DNA from 2 places in the Sphingomonas sp. T1 genome. Region 1 is predicted to be linked to the other one. Evidence: riboswitches for the same ligand, from Rfam matches in the RefSeq annotation. Region 1 holds a riboswitch; the other holds the start of a gene.

What was found. A riboswitch is a leader RNA that binds a small molecule or an ion and turns the genes downstream of it on or off. The one in region 1 is predicted to bind thiamine pyrophosphate.
Region 2: it holds a riboswitch for thiamine pyrophosphate, as region 1 does, so the genes downstream of both, thiC (phosphomethylpyrimidine synthase ThiC) here and GV027_RS14215 (TonB-dependent receptor domain-containing protein) in region 1, are expected to answer to the same signal.

Annotation. Positions count from the first base shown of each region.
Region 1 covers NZ_LR733875.1:3,114,754-3,122,073, reverse strand. Annotated here, with positions in the region: gene pnuC (nicotinamide riboside transporter PnuC) at 1-23, opposite strand, end outside; gene GV027_RS14220 (phosphotransferase enzyme family protein) at 20-1,171, opposite strand; gene GV027_RS14215 (TonB-dependent receptor domain-containing protein) at 1,186-3,498, opposite strand; TPP riboswitch at 3,569-3,657, opposite strand; gene GV027_RS14210 (FadR/GntR family transcriptional regulator) at 3,822-4,544, shown strand; gene GV027_RS14205 (outer membrane beta-barrel protein) at 4,751-5,995, shown strand; gene GV027_RS14200 (SLBB domain-containing protein) at 6,006-6,824, shown strand; gene GV027_RS14195 (glycoside hydrolase family 5 protein) at 7,105-7,320, shown strand, end outside.
Region 2 covers NZ_LR733875.1:2,545,317-2,552,636, forward strand. Annotated here, with positions in the region: gene GV027_RS11480 (GGDEF domain-containing protein) at 18-1,028, shown strand; gene GV027_RS21715 (hypothetical protein) at 1,364-1,492, shown strand; gene GV027_RS11485 (YbhB/YbcL family Raf kinase inhibitor-like protein) at 1,536-2,174, opposite strand; gene GV027_RS11490 (hypothetical protein) at 2,167-2,718, opposite strand; gene GV027_RS21720 (hypothetical protein) at 2,887-3,012, shown strand; gene GV027_RS11495 (alkylphosphonate utilization protein) at 3,038-3,343, shown strand; gene thiC (phosphomethylpyrimidine synthase ThiC) at 3,399-5,321, opposite strand; TPP riboswitch at 5,361-5,468, opposite strand; gene GV027_RS11505 (MipA/OmpV family protein) at 5,557-6,420, opposite strand; gene GV027_RS11510 (DUF2141 domain-containing protein) at 6,490-6,939, opposite strand; gene GV027_RS11515 (sterol desaturase family protein) at 6,845-7,249, opposite strand.

The DNA of each region.
Region 1 (7,320 bases):
GCGGCGATCTCGAGCATCGTCACGCGCCGTGCTCCGCATCGGCGATCCGGCGGAGGAACGCCTGCCCCGGTTCGGACAGGAACCACGCCGCATGGCCGATCAGATAGCCGTCCCAGGCCAGCGCCGCCGCGCTCATGTCGCCGAGCACCCCTGCGAAATACGCGACCTCCGACAAGGCGAATTCGAGATGCACCAGCGGCAGCAGCCGGACGAGCGTCGCCCGGTCCTCCGCACCGAACGCGGTGGTCGCCGCATAGCCAGCCAGCAGCGCGCACGCCGCCTCGGGCTGGCTGATCGCGGCATCCTCGCCCTGCCCGAGCGCCAGCCAGGCGACACCGCTGCGTTCGATCGCGATCGCCAGGTCGTGCAGCGCGCAGGTCCGGTCCGCCAGCCCGAAATCGATGACGGTCCGCACGTCCTCCTCCTCCCAGAGCAGGTTGGAGGGATGCCAGTCATTATGCGTCCACAAGGCTGGCTGCGCGGCGAGCCGTGGCTGCAAGCCGTCGCCGAGCGCGCTGAACAGCGACACGAGCTCGCGCCGCCACGGCCGCGGGGCGAGGAACGCGGCGAGCGCCGGCCGCGCCGCGACATAGCGTTCCGCCGCCGCGATCGGATCGGGATCGGGCAGGATGGTGAAGCTGGCGACCAGCGGTTGCGGCGGTCGCGGCGGCGCATCGAACCCCTGCGACGCGCGGTGCAGCCGGGCCAGCGCCACGCCCGCCGCCCGCGCCTGCGCCAGTGACAGGAACGGCGTCCAGGACGGCCGGTCGCGATACAGGTCGACGCCGGCGGCCTTGCGATGCAATTCATAGGTCCAGTCGCCGCGGGCCAGCGCGCCGCTATCGCTGGCGGCGAGCGTCATGACCTCGGGCACCGTAATGTGCGGGCGCAGGTGCGCGATGAACCGGTGTTCCGCGCCGAGCTGATCGGGCGTCCGCATCCGGCGGTGGTGCCGCTTGAGCAGGAACATCCCCTGCCCGGCCTCGATCAGCGCCGCCGCGGAGAAGGGCCGCGGCGAATGCCAGTGCACGCGCTCGAGCGGACCGGCGGCCGGAAACTGCGCGGCCACGGTCGCGGCTTCCTCGGCGGTGATCGCCGGCCAGCTCGGCGCGGCCATGTCGGTGCCCATCCCGTGGACCAGATGCGCCGCCGGCGAGCCCGCGCCGATCATCGCGCACGCTCCGGTCACAGGCCGCGCGAGATGGTCGCCATGACGGCCGCACCACTTCCGACATAATAGGTCGGCGCAGATCCCGCGATCAGCGTCCCGCCGCGCCCGATCACGTCACGCGCATTGGTCGAGACCGACTGCACGCCCGCCAGCACGCGCGGATTGGTCACGTTGATCGCGTTCAGCCGCAGGTCGGTCCGCTTGCCGTCGAGCATCGACGCCAGATGCACGCCGACCGACAGGTCGAGCGTCGCATAGCCCTTGATGCTCTCGTCATTGACGAAGGTCGCATATTGCCGCCCGACATATTTCACCGCGACACTGCCGAACAGCCGTCCGTCGTCATAGGTCCCGCCGCCACCGACCTGGACGGTCGGGCTCGAGACCGCATGCCGGCCGCGGGTCGGCAGAAAGTCGTCGCCGACCGGCAGGTCGTCGCTGACCCGCGCGCGCAGATATTCGCCCGAGACATAGACGCTTACGCCGCGCGCCGGGCGGTAGTCGATCTCGGCATCGATCCCGTAGGAGCTCTGCCCCCCGGCATTCAGCGTCGAATTGACCAGCGCGCCGCCGCTGGTGATGACCGTCGCCAGCTGGCGGTTCCGGAAATCATAATGGAACCCCGTCACCGATGCGGACAGCGATGGCCCGATATAGCGATAGCCCAGCTCCTGCGAGACCGCATATTCGTTCTTCAGCGCGGTCGTCCCCGCGCTGACCAGCGCACCGCCCGCATAGCTGTCGTAGAGCGTGAACTCGTTCGGCGTGCGGAAATTGGTGGTGATGTTGGCGAACAGCTGCTGCCGGTCGTCGATCTCGTAATGCACCGCCGCCCGCGGCAGCGCGGCGAAGCTGTCGAGGCGGACGCGGTCCTGCGGCCCGGGCAGGTAATTGCGCCCGCTGCGAAGCACATTGACGCCCTTGAACCCGATATCGACCGCAAGACGCGGGGTCAGCGTGACGTGGTCGGCCAGGAACGCCGCCTTGGTCACCGTCACGGTCCGCTGGTTCTCATAGGCGAGCAGCCGGCCGTCCGCGGTCCGGATCGCCTTTGCGCGATAGCCCCAGCGATCGGCCGGTTCGCCGTCGGCACCGACCGCGGTGTAGGACTGGACGACGCGATCGGTGCCGTGATCGAACCACAGCCCCGCGGTCAGCCGGTGGATGCCGCGCTCGATCGTCAGCGTGTTGACCGTGCCCACGCGGCGCTGGTCGCCGGTGTAATTGCCCAGCACCGTCGCGACCCCGTCGACCGCGCCCGGCAGCGCGATCGGATCGGCGAGCGGCTCGATGCCGAGGAAATTGCCGGTCGTGCCGAGCTGCGTTCCATAGGGCGAATTACCGTAGCCGAACTGCAGATAGCTGGTGCTGTCGAGCGTCACCCCCGCGCCCAGAGCCAGATGCACCGGCGCCGACGCATAGAGGTTGCGGAACGGCGCGCGGTAGAGCCGCCAGTAATTGGTGTTGCCCGCGCTGTACCGCGCATCGAAGTTGAAATCGCGTCCCTGCGCGCGCCATTCGGCGAGCGTCGGGCTGCGATAGGTCGACGAGTTCGCATCGTTGAACGACAGCGCCAGGCTCGCGCGATTGCCATTCCCCCATTCGCCGAGCAGCTTGGCATCGACATGCTGGCGCGTGTCATGGCCGGCACCGCGCCAGTTGTTCGCGCGCGTGTTCGAATAGGAGACGAAGGCCCGCAACCCCGTCTGGCCGATCCGCCCGGTATCGAGCCGGACGAAGCCGCGGCGCGCCGCATAGGATCCGATCGACAGGTCGACGAGCCCGCGCGGCGCCGCACTCGGATCGTCGAGCCAGAGCGACAGCGACCCGCCCGCACCACCCAGCGTCGGCGACGCGATATCGACCGCGCCCTGCGCCAGCGCGATCCGCTGCAGATTCTCGGTATCGGCGAACTGCGAGGGATAGGCATAATAATAGCCGATGTCGTTCTGCGGCGCGCCCTCCATCGTCACACCGATCTCGTCCTGCCCCAGCCCGCGCAACGTCAGGCTCGAACTGGTCGACAGGCCATACGGATCGCTCGACGCGACGGTCGCGCCGGGCAGCAGGTTGACCAGCTGGAACGCGTTGAGCGTCGGCGCCTGCTTGGTGATGAACGCCGCGGCGATCGCGCTCTCGGACTTGGGCACCGTCTGGTCGGGGAGCAGCCCTTCGGGATCGAGAAGGCCGACGACGCGGATATCGACCGGGTCGGCGCCGTCCCGCGAATCCGCCTGCGTCTGCGCGCCGGCGGGGGCGAAGGCCACCACAGCACCAAGTGCCACTGCCAGCGCACTGCATGCAACACGGGGCGGCCGGCCCGCCATCAGGTCAAATCGAAGGATCATCACGGTCTTGCGTCCACTCCACACGGAGGGACGACGGACGCGCCGCCAGCCCTCCCTACGCCGGTATCAACCGGATCAGGTTCAGCGGGTCATGGGCTGCAGCCCACCTCTCAGCCGCGCGTCAGCGGCCCCCCGGGGAGCGCGCCGTCTAGGCGGTTCGGTCCTCCGGCGATAGCGTTATTGCCCGTTTGCCCGTCCGCAGCGCCGTCCCGGCACACGCGCGGCAGAATTATATGACAATCCACCCCGCCCAGACGCTTGCAGTGGGTGACAGCCGGACCGGTTTGCGCCACACAGGCTTTATGGAGCGTGTGCTGACCGACGTCGTTGCCCTGGAGAATCGGGATCTGGGACGGAACCTTACGCATGGCATGCTCGACCTGCTCGGCAAGGCCATCGTGACCGGCCAATATACGGATCGGCCCTTCCCGACCGAGGCGGAGATCGCGGTGGCGCATGGCGTCAGTCGATCGGTCACCCGTGAGGCGGTCAAGATGCTCACCGCCAAGGGACTGGTCAGCGCGCGCCCGCGACAGGGCACGATCGTGCAGCCAGCGAGCAGCTGGAACCTGTTCGACACCGATGTGCTGCGCTGGCTGCTCGACCGCAAATTCTCGGTCGAACTGCTGCAGCAGTTCAACCAGCTGCGGATCGGGATCGAACCCGAAGCGGCGGCGCTCGCGGCGCTGTACCACACCGAACAGGACATGGTCGCGATCGAGGCGGGGCTGGCGCGGATGGCCGCTGCGGAGCGCAGCTATGACGATCCGCTCGACGCGGACATCGCGTTCCACGTCGCCGTCCTGCGCGCGTCGCGCAATCCCTTCTACGCACAGTTCCAGTCGGTGGTCGAAACCGCGCTTCGCACCTCGATCCGCTTCACCAACCGGATCAAGGGGCGCAGCGCGAACATCGCCGACCATGCCGCGGTCGCCGTCGCGATCGCCGCGCGCGATGCCGATGGTGCGCGCGACGCGATGCGACGCCTGATCGGCGACGTTCTCAGCCTGATCGCCGAGGCCTGACACCCGAATCGTCGCGACCCGGTGTACGATCAAGGGACAGCACCGTGCGACGCCGTCACTCGACCTGATCGCGCTTTTCACTTATCGAGACGCGGTGCCCTTGGGCCCGGTGCCGCGAGTCGAGATTTGACAAGCGCCGGAATAGCTCGAAGGACAAATGCGACCGCGCATCATGCGGGTAGCAATTGAAAACATGACGGGAAACAATGCGAAGGGCTCGAGACGAGCGAACTGCACGGATCGGCAAGGTCGCGCTCGCGGCGGCGATGACTGGCGGTTTGGTGAGCGGTGCGCAGGCACAGACGGTCAACGTCAACACACCCGTCAGCGTGCCCGTCGCGGGCAATGTCGACCGGTTTCGTGTCGTGCCGGTGATCACCAGTGTCTATGACAGCAACGTGCTGCGTCTCAACGACGCGCGCGGGAGCGGGCCGCGCGACAATATCCGCGTTTCGCCGGCGCTGGCGGTCGATCTGAACCGCATCTTCGGACGCACCCGCGTCACCGCCGGCGGCACGGTCGGCTATGATTTCAACACCCGGTTCAGCGGCCTCGATCGCGAGCGGATCAACCTCACCTCGAGCGTGACGACCCCGGTCGGCGCGCCCTGCAGCGTGACCGGCAGCGCGGCGCTCGAACGCGCACAGTTCGATCTCGGCGACACCAACACCGTGGTGACCGAGAGCTTCCTGCGCCAGGTCTATGACGTCGGCGCGAGCTGCCGCGCCGCGGCGGGGTTCTTTCCCGCGGTGGGTGTCAACCGCGTGTCGCTCACCAACAGCAGCCGCAAGGTTCTGGACACGAACCAGTCGGCGCTACGCGCGGGGATCGGCTATGGGCGGCCCAGCCTCGGTACGCTGCAGCTCATTGGCTCGGTTGCGAAGATCGCGCGCCCGGGTATCGAGGATCTGACCGGGATCGACGATTCGACGATGATCACCGACGTCCAGCTGGTCTTCGAACGTTCGGTCGCGCCGCGCGTCAGCTTCCGGCTTGGCGGCGGCATCACGCATGCCGACCCCAAGCGCGCGGCCGTGCCGTCCTTCAGCGGCCCGTCGTTCGACGCGCAGGTGACGATACGCCCGGTGCCCCGGTTCACGATCGTCGGCTCCGGCCGCCGTGCGGTGCAGAATCAGAGCTCGTTTGGCGCGACCTATATCATCGCCGACAGCTATAATCTCAACGTGTCCTATCTGCTCTCGGCGCGTAGCACCGCCACGCTGTTCGCCCAGCGCGCGCGACGCGACCCGCGCGGCGAGGATCTGGCGCTCACGCTTCAGCCACCACGCGGCAAGGACAGGCTGAACGTCGTCGGCGGAAGCTATGCATTCGATTTTCACCGGTCGCTACGGCTCAGCCTGAACGTCGCTCACCAGCGCCGCACGGCTGACAATGCGATTTACGACTATACGGCCACATCCGCATCGGCGGGTGTCACGGCCCGTTTCTAAGGGGATGATGATGAAGATCCGCATGGCGCATTCGCTTGTTCTGCCGTTGCTCATGGCCGCTGCGGCCGCCGGGGCGCAGGTACCAACCGCGCCCCCCACGCCTGCGTCGACCGGTGCCGTGCCCAACGACGGGTATCGGCTGGCCCCCAATGACGAGGTCGAGGTGACGATTTTCGGCCAGGGTCCGGGTCAGGTGGTCAAGACGCGCGTCAAAAACGACGGCACGATCACCCTGCCGTTCCTCGGCGCGGTCCAGGTGCGCAACCAGACCGCGCGGGAACTGGCCGCGGACATCGCCGCCCGGCTGCGAAGCGGCGGCTATTTCGTCAAGCCCGTCGTCAATGTCGAGGTCACGCAGTTCGTCAGCAGTTCGGTGACCGTGTTCGGCGAGGTCGGAACTCCCGGCATCTATCCGCTCGATCTGCAGCTGACCGTCGGCATGACGCTCGCCCGCGCGGGCGGCACGCGTGGAACAAGCGCGGACTTTGCAATCCTGAAGCGCGACGGCGACCCGGTCGAACACCGCATCCTCCTCTCGGACCTCAGCGGCGAATGGAGCGCGGCGACGCTGCTCGAGGCGAAGGACACGCTCTTCGTTCCGGTCGCGCCTGTGGTCTATATCTACGGTCAGGTGAATTCGCCCGGATCCTTCCCCTTGAAGACCGGGATGACGGTTCGCCAGGCACTGGCTCGCGCCGGTGGTCCGACGCTTGCCGGATCGACGCGGAACGTCACGATCTTCCGCGATGGTGAGAAGTTGAAGAAGGTCGATCTCGACGGCGAACTGAAGGCCGAGGACTCGGTCTTCATCAATGAAAAATGGCTCTGAATCAGTGATCGGATTCCGGTGGCCGGGATGTCTCGTTTCATGCGGTGCCCTGCGCGTTCGTCGTCGCCAGGTCCGTTTCGCAACAGCCTGACGTCTGCGGCCACGGCCTGAGAAGAGGGCGCGCCGGCAACGGGGCGCCTTTTTTCATGCCCTACTGCCCCGCCACGTCCGTCGCCGCCGGCGCCGGCGCACCTCGCTACCCGGGCCAGCCGTCGCGATTCCCCCGGCGTTGGTCGAGTGACGCTTGCACGGGTCACCGGCTTGGGTGATGGGCGTGCCGATGCGACATAACGGCCTGTTCATCGCGCTGGGGGGCGCTGCGCTGGTCGCGACGGCTGGCGTTGCGGTCATGATTGCGCCCGCGCGAACCGGTCTGCCGATCACGCTCGATCCCGCCGCCGATGCCCCCTCCGCGACTGGGCCGCGCAAGCCTGCGCATCCGCGCTATACCGGCGTCAACATCGCGACGGGCGGCTTTGCCTCCAAGCGCATTCCC
Region 2 (7,320 bases), 570 kb from region 1:
CTCAGGGCGCACAACAGGTGAGCACGGAGGACCTGTTCGACCAGATCGGCCGATTCCTCCGTAAGCACCGGTTGCGTCCGGATCCGTCGCATTATGCGTTCGCGCATGCCGTGCTGTCGGCACCCGACGGCCCGCTCGCGGCGCAGGTTGCGCAATTGACCGAGGGCGGCGTCCGGCTGCTGCGCAGGGATATCGAGGCGCTTGGCGGACAGGTCACCGAGCCCTCTGCGGTGGTCGATCCCGACGACCCGTGCGATCCCGCGCAACGCGAAGGGCAGGCGGACCGGCTGGTTGCCGAGACGCAGGAGTATGTCGACGGATTCGCGACGATCATGCACAGCATCCACGCCGAGACCCGCGGCTTCGGCCATGACCTGGCGGAAAGCGCGGCAGCGATCACGACCTCGCCGGGACTAGCCGAGATCGACGAGATCACGCGGATCACCACCGCGATGATCGGCCGGATCCGTGAGTCCGAGGTACGGCTGGCCAAGGCGAAGCACGAGACCGACGTCCTGCGGGCCAAGCTGATCGAGGCGCGCGACAGCGCACGCCGCGACACGCTGACCGGCCTGCCCAATCGGCGCGCGTTCGACGAGGCGTTCGGCGCCCGTGACGCGGGCAAGGGCCCCTATTGCCTGGCGGTATGCGACGTCGACCGGTTCAAGCGCGTCAACGACGCGTTCGGCCACGGCGTCGGCGACAGGGTGCTGACCGCGATCGGCCAGATGATCGCGGCGGGGTGCGAGGGGCATCTCGTCGTGCGGCACGGCGGCGAGGAGTTTGCGGTGCTGTTGTGCGGCGTCAGCCTGAGCGACGCCGCGCGCCTGCTCGATTCGGTCCGCGCGATCGTCGCCGCCAAACGCTTCCGCAATCGCGAGACCGATTCGCCGCTTGGCCAGATCACCTTTTCGGCAGGCGTCACCGCGATCCATGCGGACGAAGCCGCCGAGAGCGCGTTCGCCCGCGCCGACCGGCTCCTCTACACCGCCAAGGGCGACGGGCGCGACCGGATCTGCGCCGCCTGATCCGCGCGGCGGTCCGCGGCACCGATCCTTGGCGCCGTTCACCGGATTCGTGTGGCGCAAAATCCCAACTGCTGCGGGGCTGCTGCGAAAAACCGCGCTGATTCAGTCGGATACGGAACTGGCACGGGGTGTGCAAAGCAGGGGATATCGGCAGCCGGATGGTCCGGACGCCGCCATCACCGAAGGGAAGCCACCATGTCCTCGATCCATTTCGAATCCGCCAAGCGCATCCTCCTCTCGTTCGCCGGGGCGCTGGTCTTCGCCGGCATCGCGATCAGCGCAGCGACGCCGATCATCCCGATCGCCTGATCTGGCCTGACTGCGGAGACTGCATCATGCTTCGTCATCTCCATCGCGCCCAATCGCGGCCCGATCGGGCGCGGGACCCCGGCCTGCTCGTCTGCATCGTCGCCTTCTCGACCACAGTCCTGCTGATCGCGACCCACGCCGCAGCATTCGCCTGACCGGCAGCGCGGCGGATCCCTGCCCGCCACGTGCGGGTCGCGGTCAGGCCGGCATGGCCGATGAAGCGGGGCCGACGGGCGCGGCCTCCTCGCGCGAATAGGTCCCGATCAGCAACCCCGCCGCGAGCACATGTCCCGACATCGCCTCGACCAGCGCGGTGCGGCCCGGTGACACGCCTGGATCGCCCAGCGCCGCATCGAGCGCGAAAAGCTGGAAGGCATAACGATGTTCGCCATGCCCGGTCGGCGGATCGGGCGGCAGCCAGCCTTCGCGTAGATAGGAATTGCGCCCGACATCGCCGTCGGGCGTCCCTGCGCCGTCGGCCGTGATCGCGCCCTCGGCCAGTCGCAGCCGATCGGCAGCGATATGCCAGACAATCGCGTGAACCAGCGGTTGCGGCGTCGGCGCATCCGCATCCTCGACGATCAGCGCGAGTGCGGCGGTGCCCGCAGGCGGCGCGCTCCAGAGGAGCGGCGGCGACACCCCGTCACCATCGGCGGTGAACCGGGGCGGCAACCGCCCCTCATGCGCGAAGCCGGGGCTGGTCAGGTCGAGCGTTGCGAACTCCGTGCCGGCCTGCGCGCCCGACCCGAAACCGGAGCGGGCGATCACCAGCGCGTCGGCACCAGCGCGCAATCCTTTAAGTGCGTGGCCGAGCCAGGCAGGCATGTGTTCAAGCATCGTTTCCACCCTCCGAAGGACAGGCGCCGGGGCGCAGGACCGGTGCGCCATTGGCATACCAGCGGCTTTGGTCGCGCATCGTGCCGGCATCGTGATAACAGGCCTGCGCCGTGCCACCCGCCGGATCGATCGCGACCATCCAGTTGTGATCGCCGCAATTATGCGCCTCGCACCCCCAGGAGGCGATGCGCCGGCCCCGTTGGAAGATCGGCGTCTGCGGTCCCGAGCGTCCGCGGATGAGCGACCGCAGCCGGGCATCGTCGACAACCGCGAGCAACCCGCCGGCAACCTCGGTCCGATCGAAGAAATCGACGCCATCGACCGCGTCATGCGGATATTTGCCGACATAGGCGGTGAGCGGCGTGGTCTGCGCCTGCCCTGCCACGGGGGTCGGCGTCCGCGTGGCAGGCGGCGTGAAATTCGTAACCGCAGCGGTCTGCTGGGAATCGTCGCCCGCACTGCAGCCTGACACGGCCATGGCAAGCACTGCCATCCCCGCACGCAGCGACAGGGTAATCGGCGCAGCCCCGGATCCGATATGCATCGCAGCCCCCTCATGCTCTTTTCATCCCAACGCGCCGACTGGGCCGAGGTTGCCCGCGATGCCCGCACTGCCGGGGCGACTCGATGATCCGAATCTACGGGTATGCGCGAGTGCAAGCGTGTATCGTCGCCGTCCCGGGGCGCTCCGCCCCGCCGGAAGGGCAGCATCATGGCCAAGAGCCAGAAGAAATCGAACAAGGAAGTCCGCAAGCCCAAGGCCGAGAAGGAGCCCAAGGCGAACGCGTCGAACCCGACGACCAAGGGCAAGCCCGTCGAGATGACGACGCTCAAGTGATCCGGCACGAGACAGGACGATGACGATGGCGGACGACGATTACGTCTATGACGAGGCCAGCGGCGAATGGGTCGCCGCCGACGCCGCATCCACGACCCGCGCGGCGGACGACGACGCGGTCGTGGTCCGCGACTCGGTCGGCAACGTGCTGGCGGACGGCGACCAGGTGACGCTGATCAAGGACCTGACCGTCAAGGGCGCGGGCCAGACGCTCAAGCGCGGCACGCTGATCAAGGCGATCCGCCTGACCGGTGACGCGCAGGAGATCGATTGCCGCTACGAGGGGATCAAGGGTCTGGTCCTGCGCGCGGAGTTCGTGCGCAAGCGGTAACGGGCGTACCCCCTGATCCTCCCCCTGGCGGGGGAGGAGTTCGGGATGTGGCGGATCAGACGTCCGCGGGGAGATAGATCTCGCTGCCCTTCTCGCGGAACCTCTCGCTCATCTCCGCCATGCCCTTTTCCGCATCGGCATGCGCGCCCTTGGCGAAGATCGCGCGGTTGGCGTCGGTCTGATCGACATCGGCTGCGAGGAACGTGTCGGCCGGGCCATTCTGTTTCGCGGCGAAGTCACGCACCTCCTGCGTGATCTTCATCGAGCAGAATTTGGGACCGCACATCGAGCAGAAATGCGCGGTCTTGGCGCCTTCTGCGGGGAGCGTCTGGTCGTGATATTGCTCGGCCGTATCGGGGTCGAGGCTCAGGTTGAATTGATCGCGCCAGCGGAATTCGAAGCGCGCACGGCTTAACGCGTCGTCGCGCATCTGCGCGGCAGGGTGACCCTTGGCGAGGTCGGCGGCGTGCGCGGCGAGCTTGTAGGTGACCACGCCGACCTTCACGTCGTCGCGGTCTGGAAGCCCGAGATGCTCCTTGGGCGTCACGTAGCAAAGCATGGCGGTGCCGTACCAGCCGATCTGCGCCGCGCCGATGCCGCTGGTGATATGGTCATAACCCGGCGCGATGTCGGTGGTGAGCGGCCCCAAGGTATAGAAGGGTGCCTCGCCGCAGACCTCGAGCTGCTTTTCCATGTTTTCCTTGATCTTGTGCATCGGCACATGGCCGGGGCCCTCGATCATCACCTGGACGTCGCTCTTCCACGCGCGGTGGGTGAGTTCGCCAAGCGTGTAGAGTTCGCTGAACTGCGCCTCGTCGTTCGCGTCGGCGATTGAACCGGGGCGCAGCCCGTCGCCGAGCGAATAGGCGATGTCATACGCCTTCATGATCTCGGTGATCTCGTCGAAGCGCTCGTAGAGGAAGCTCTCCTTGTGATGGCTGAGGCACCATTTCGCCATGATCGAGCCGCCGCGCGAGACGATGCCGGTGACCCGCTTGGCGGTCATCGGGATATAGGCGAGGCGCACGCCGGCGTGGATCGTGAAGTAATCCACGCCCTGCTCCGCCTGTTCGATCAGCGTGTCGCGGAAGATCTCCCAGGTCAGATCCTCGGCGACGCCGCCGACCTTTTCGAGCGCCTGGTAGATCGGCACGGTGCCGATCGGCACGGGACTGTTGCGCAGGATCCATTCGCGCGTGTCGTGGATGTTGCGCCCCGTCGACAAGTCCATCACCGTGTCGGCGCCCCAGCGGATCGACCAGACGAGCTTGTCGACCTCGGCGGCGACGTTCGACGCGACTGCGGAGTTGCCGATATTGGCGTTGATCTTGACCAGGAAGTTGCGGCCGATCGCCATCGGCTCGGATTCGGGGTGGTTGACGTTGTTGGGGATGATCGCGCGGCCGCGCGCGACCTCGTCGCGGACGAATTCGGGGGTGACGAAGTCGGGGATCGACGCACCGAAGCTCTCGCCGTCGCGCTTATACTCTTTCAGCATCGCGCGGCCGAGATTCTCGCGGGTCGCGACATATTCCATCTCGGGCGTGATGATGCCGCGGCGGGCATAGTGCATCTGGCTGACATTGGCGCCGGCCCTGGCGCGCAACGGGCGTGCGATACTGCCGGGGAATTGCGGCACGCCGCCCGAGCGGTCGGGGCCGAGCTGGCCATTATCCTCGGCCCGGACCGCGCGCGCGTCGTAACTTTCGACATCGCCCCGCGCCTCGATCCACTGGCGGCGGAGTTGCGGCAGGCCGGCGTTGATGTCGATCGTGGCGCGCGGGTCGGTGTACGGACCGCTGGTGTCGTAGACGCGCAAGGGCGGCTCGGAACAGCTGGGGTCGAGCACGATCTCGCGCATCGCGACGCGGACGTCGGGGCTGGAGGGCACCGCGACATGGATCTTCCGCGAGCCGCGGATCGGGCCGGTGGTGACGCCGATGTCGGCGGTCGGGATGCGGGGATCGTAATCGGCCATGCGCTTGCTCCTAAAGGTCTCGGAGCAAGGCATACGGTTCTGTGGCGACCGCTCCCTCCCTCCGCCGGTATCAACCGGATCAGGTTCAGCGGGTCGAAGGCTCCTGCCTTCCTCTCAAGCGCGGATCGGCGCTCCCCCGGGGTAGGGCGAGCATAGGCGCAACGGACGGGGGCGCAAACGAAAAACCCCGCGCGGTCGGGCCGCACGGGGTTTCGGGTCGATCGGCGGGTTGCGATCAGAAGGTGTAGGTCAGGCCCACCGCGCCGAGCCACTGGTCGGCATCGCCGACGTCCGCGACGATCGGGCTGTCCTTGTACTTGCCGAGCATGCGGCCATAGAGCACGCCCGCGCCGACGCCGAACCCGCGGCGCAGATCACCCGACAGGCTCTGCAAGGCAAACGCGGAGACGTTGACGCGGCGGAAACCGCTGTCGTTGATGTCATAGGTGCGCAGGCCGCTGTTGATCGTGCCGATCGGCGTGACCGCGGCATAGGTCCGGCCAAAGCCCTTGCCCGCATAATCCGCCGACAGGCCGAACGCGACCAGGGTCCGGACCGACAGCGGCGTGGTGTAGTTGACCTGCGGGGTGATGACATAGCTGTCGTGCGTGCCCGACACGTCGTGGATATAGGCGACGCGCGCGGTCAGCGTGTCGTAATCGCTGGTGATGACACCGGTCTTGCCGATGCCGACAAAGCCGCCGACTTCATAGGCCGTGTCGATCTTGCCCAGCGCGCGGACCTGGCGGTTGTCGACCCGGCCCGTGCGATCGGTACGCACCGCGGCGATGACACCGACTTCGTAGTTGATGCCGACCGACCCGGTATTGGGGATCAGGTTCACATAGAGCTGCGTACCGCGCGTGAAGAAATCATGCCCGCGGACCGTACCGATCGCGACCGCGCCGGGGGTGAAGCTGTTGCTGTCCGCACCCTCGTAATCGGGAAGCGACGCGACGCCGAGACCGAGCGTGATGCGGTTGTTGTCGGCGGGATCGGTGATTGGCGGGGTCGGATTGGGATCCGTCTGCGCAAGTGCCGGCGTGGCGAGGGCGACTGCCGCGGTTGCGGCAGTCAGAACGAGTGAGAATGCGCGCAAGGACGGGCTCCGGACAAAAAGGTTCCACCGCGCAACGCGGGGCAACCCCATTCGGTCCGTTGCAATCCGTCAGAAGATGTAACGCATCCTGACCTGTTGCATTTCAGCATCACCGGCGAGCATGAACCGTGCCGCGGAAAAGCGCGGCGGTCCGAAGCGTACCGCGGCGTTGTTCGAGAAGCCATAGCCCTCGCGCGGGATGCCCGCGATCGTGTCGAGCTTGGAGTTGCTGTTCTCGTCATGGATGATCGCCAGCGCATAGCCGCGCTGCGGCAGGCCCGGAAAGCTCGTCGTCCGGACCGCGGCGGGCAGGGTCCGGGTCAGCGCCTTGGCATCGTCGACACAGGCGGGGAAATTGTCGGGGTCGGCGGTCAGACAGATACGGATCAAGCCCTTGGCCGAGCGAAGATTGTCGACCTCGACGTCAAGCCGCGTGACCGGGCTCGCCGCCGCCAGAACGGCCCAGAGCGCCGCCGCGGCCAGCACGCGCGGCAGCCTTGGCATGCGATCTGCGGACATTGCCGAGCTCCCGGTTGGTGCCGCAGAGCCGATCCCAGAACCGGAAAGTGAGCTCATAATTGCACCTGTATCGTTCATGATGTGGCTGATGGTGGCTGGCCGTGATCAGCCATGTCCCCAATGCTCCCCTCCACATGAACCGGGGAAAAACCTCCCGGCCCATCGGATTGGCCCCCTCCATAACGGTCATGACCGTCAGAGCCAAACCGAGCGCACCGCCAGGGTCGGAATCGCAATGACCCGTAGCGGAATTATCACAGCAACGGGACCGGATCGAACGCCGTTGCCATTCAGACCCTCGGTCGACCATGCCCGGCCGGTGCTCCACCTGTTTGCACTGACTCTAGCCTATCGCCCCCGCAAAATGATCGAAACCGGCGG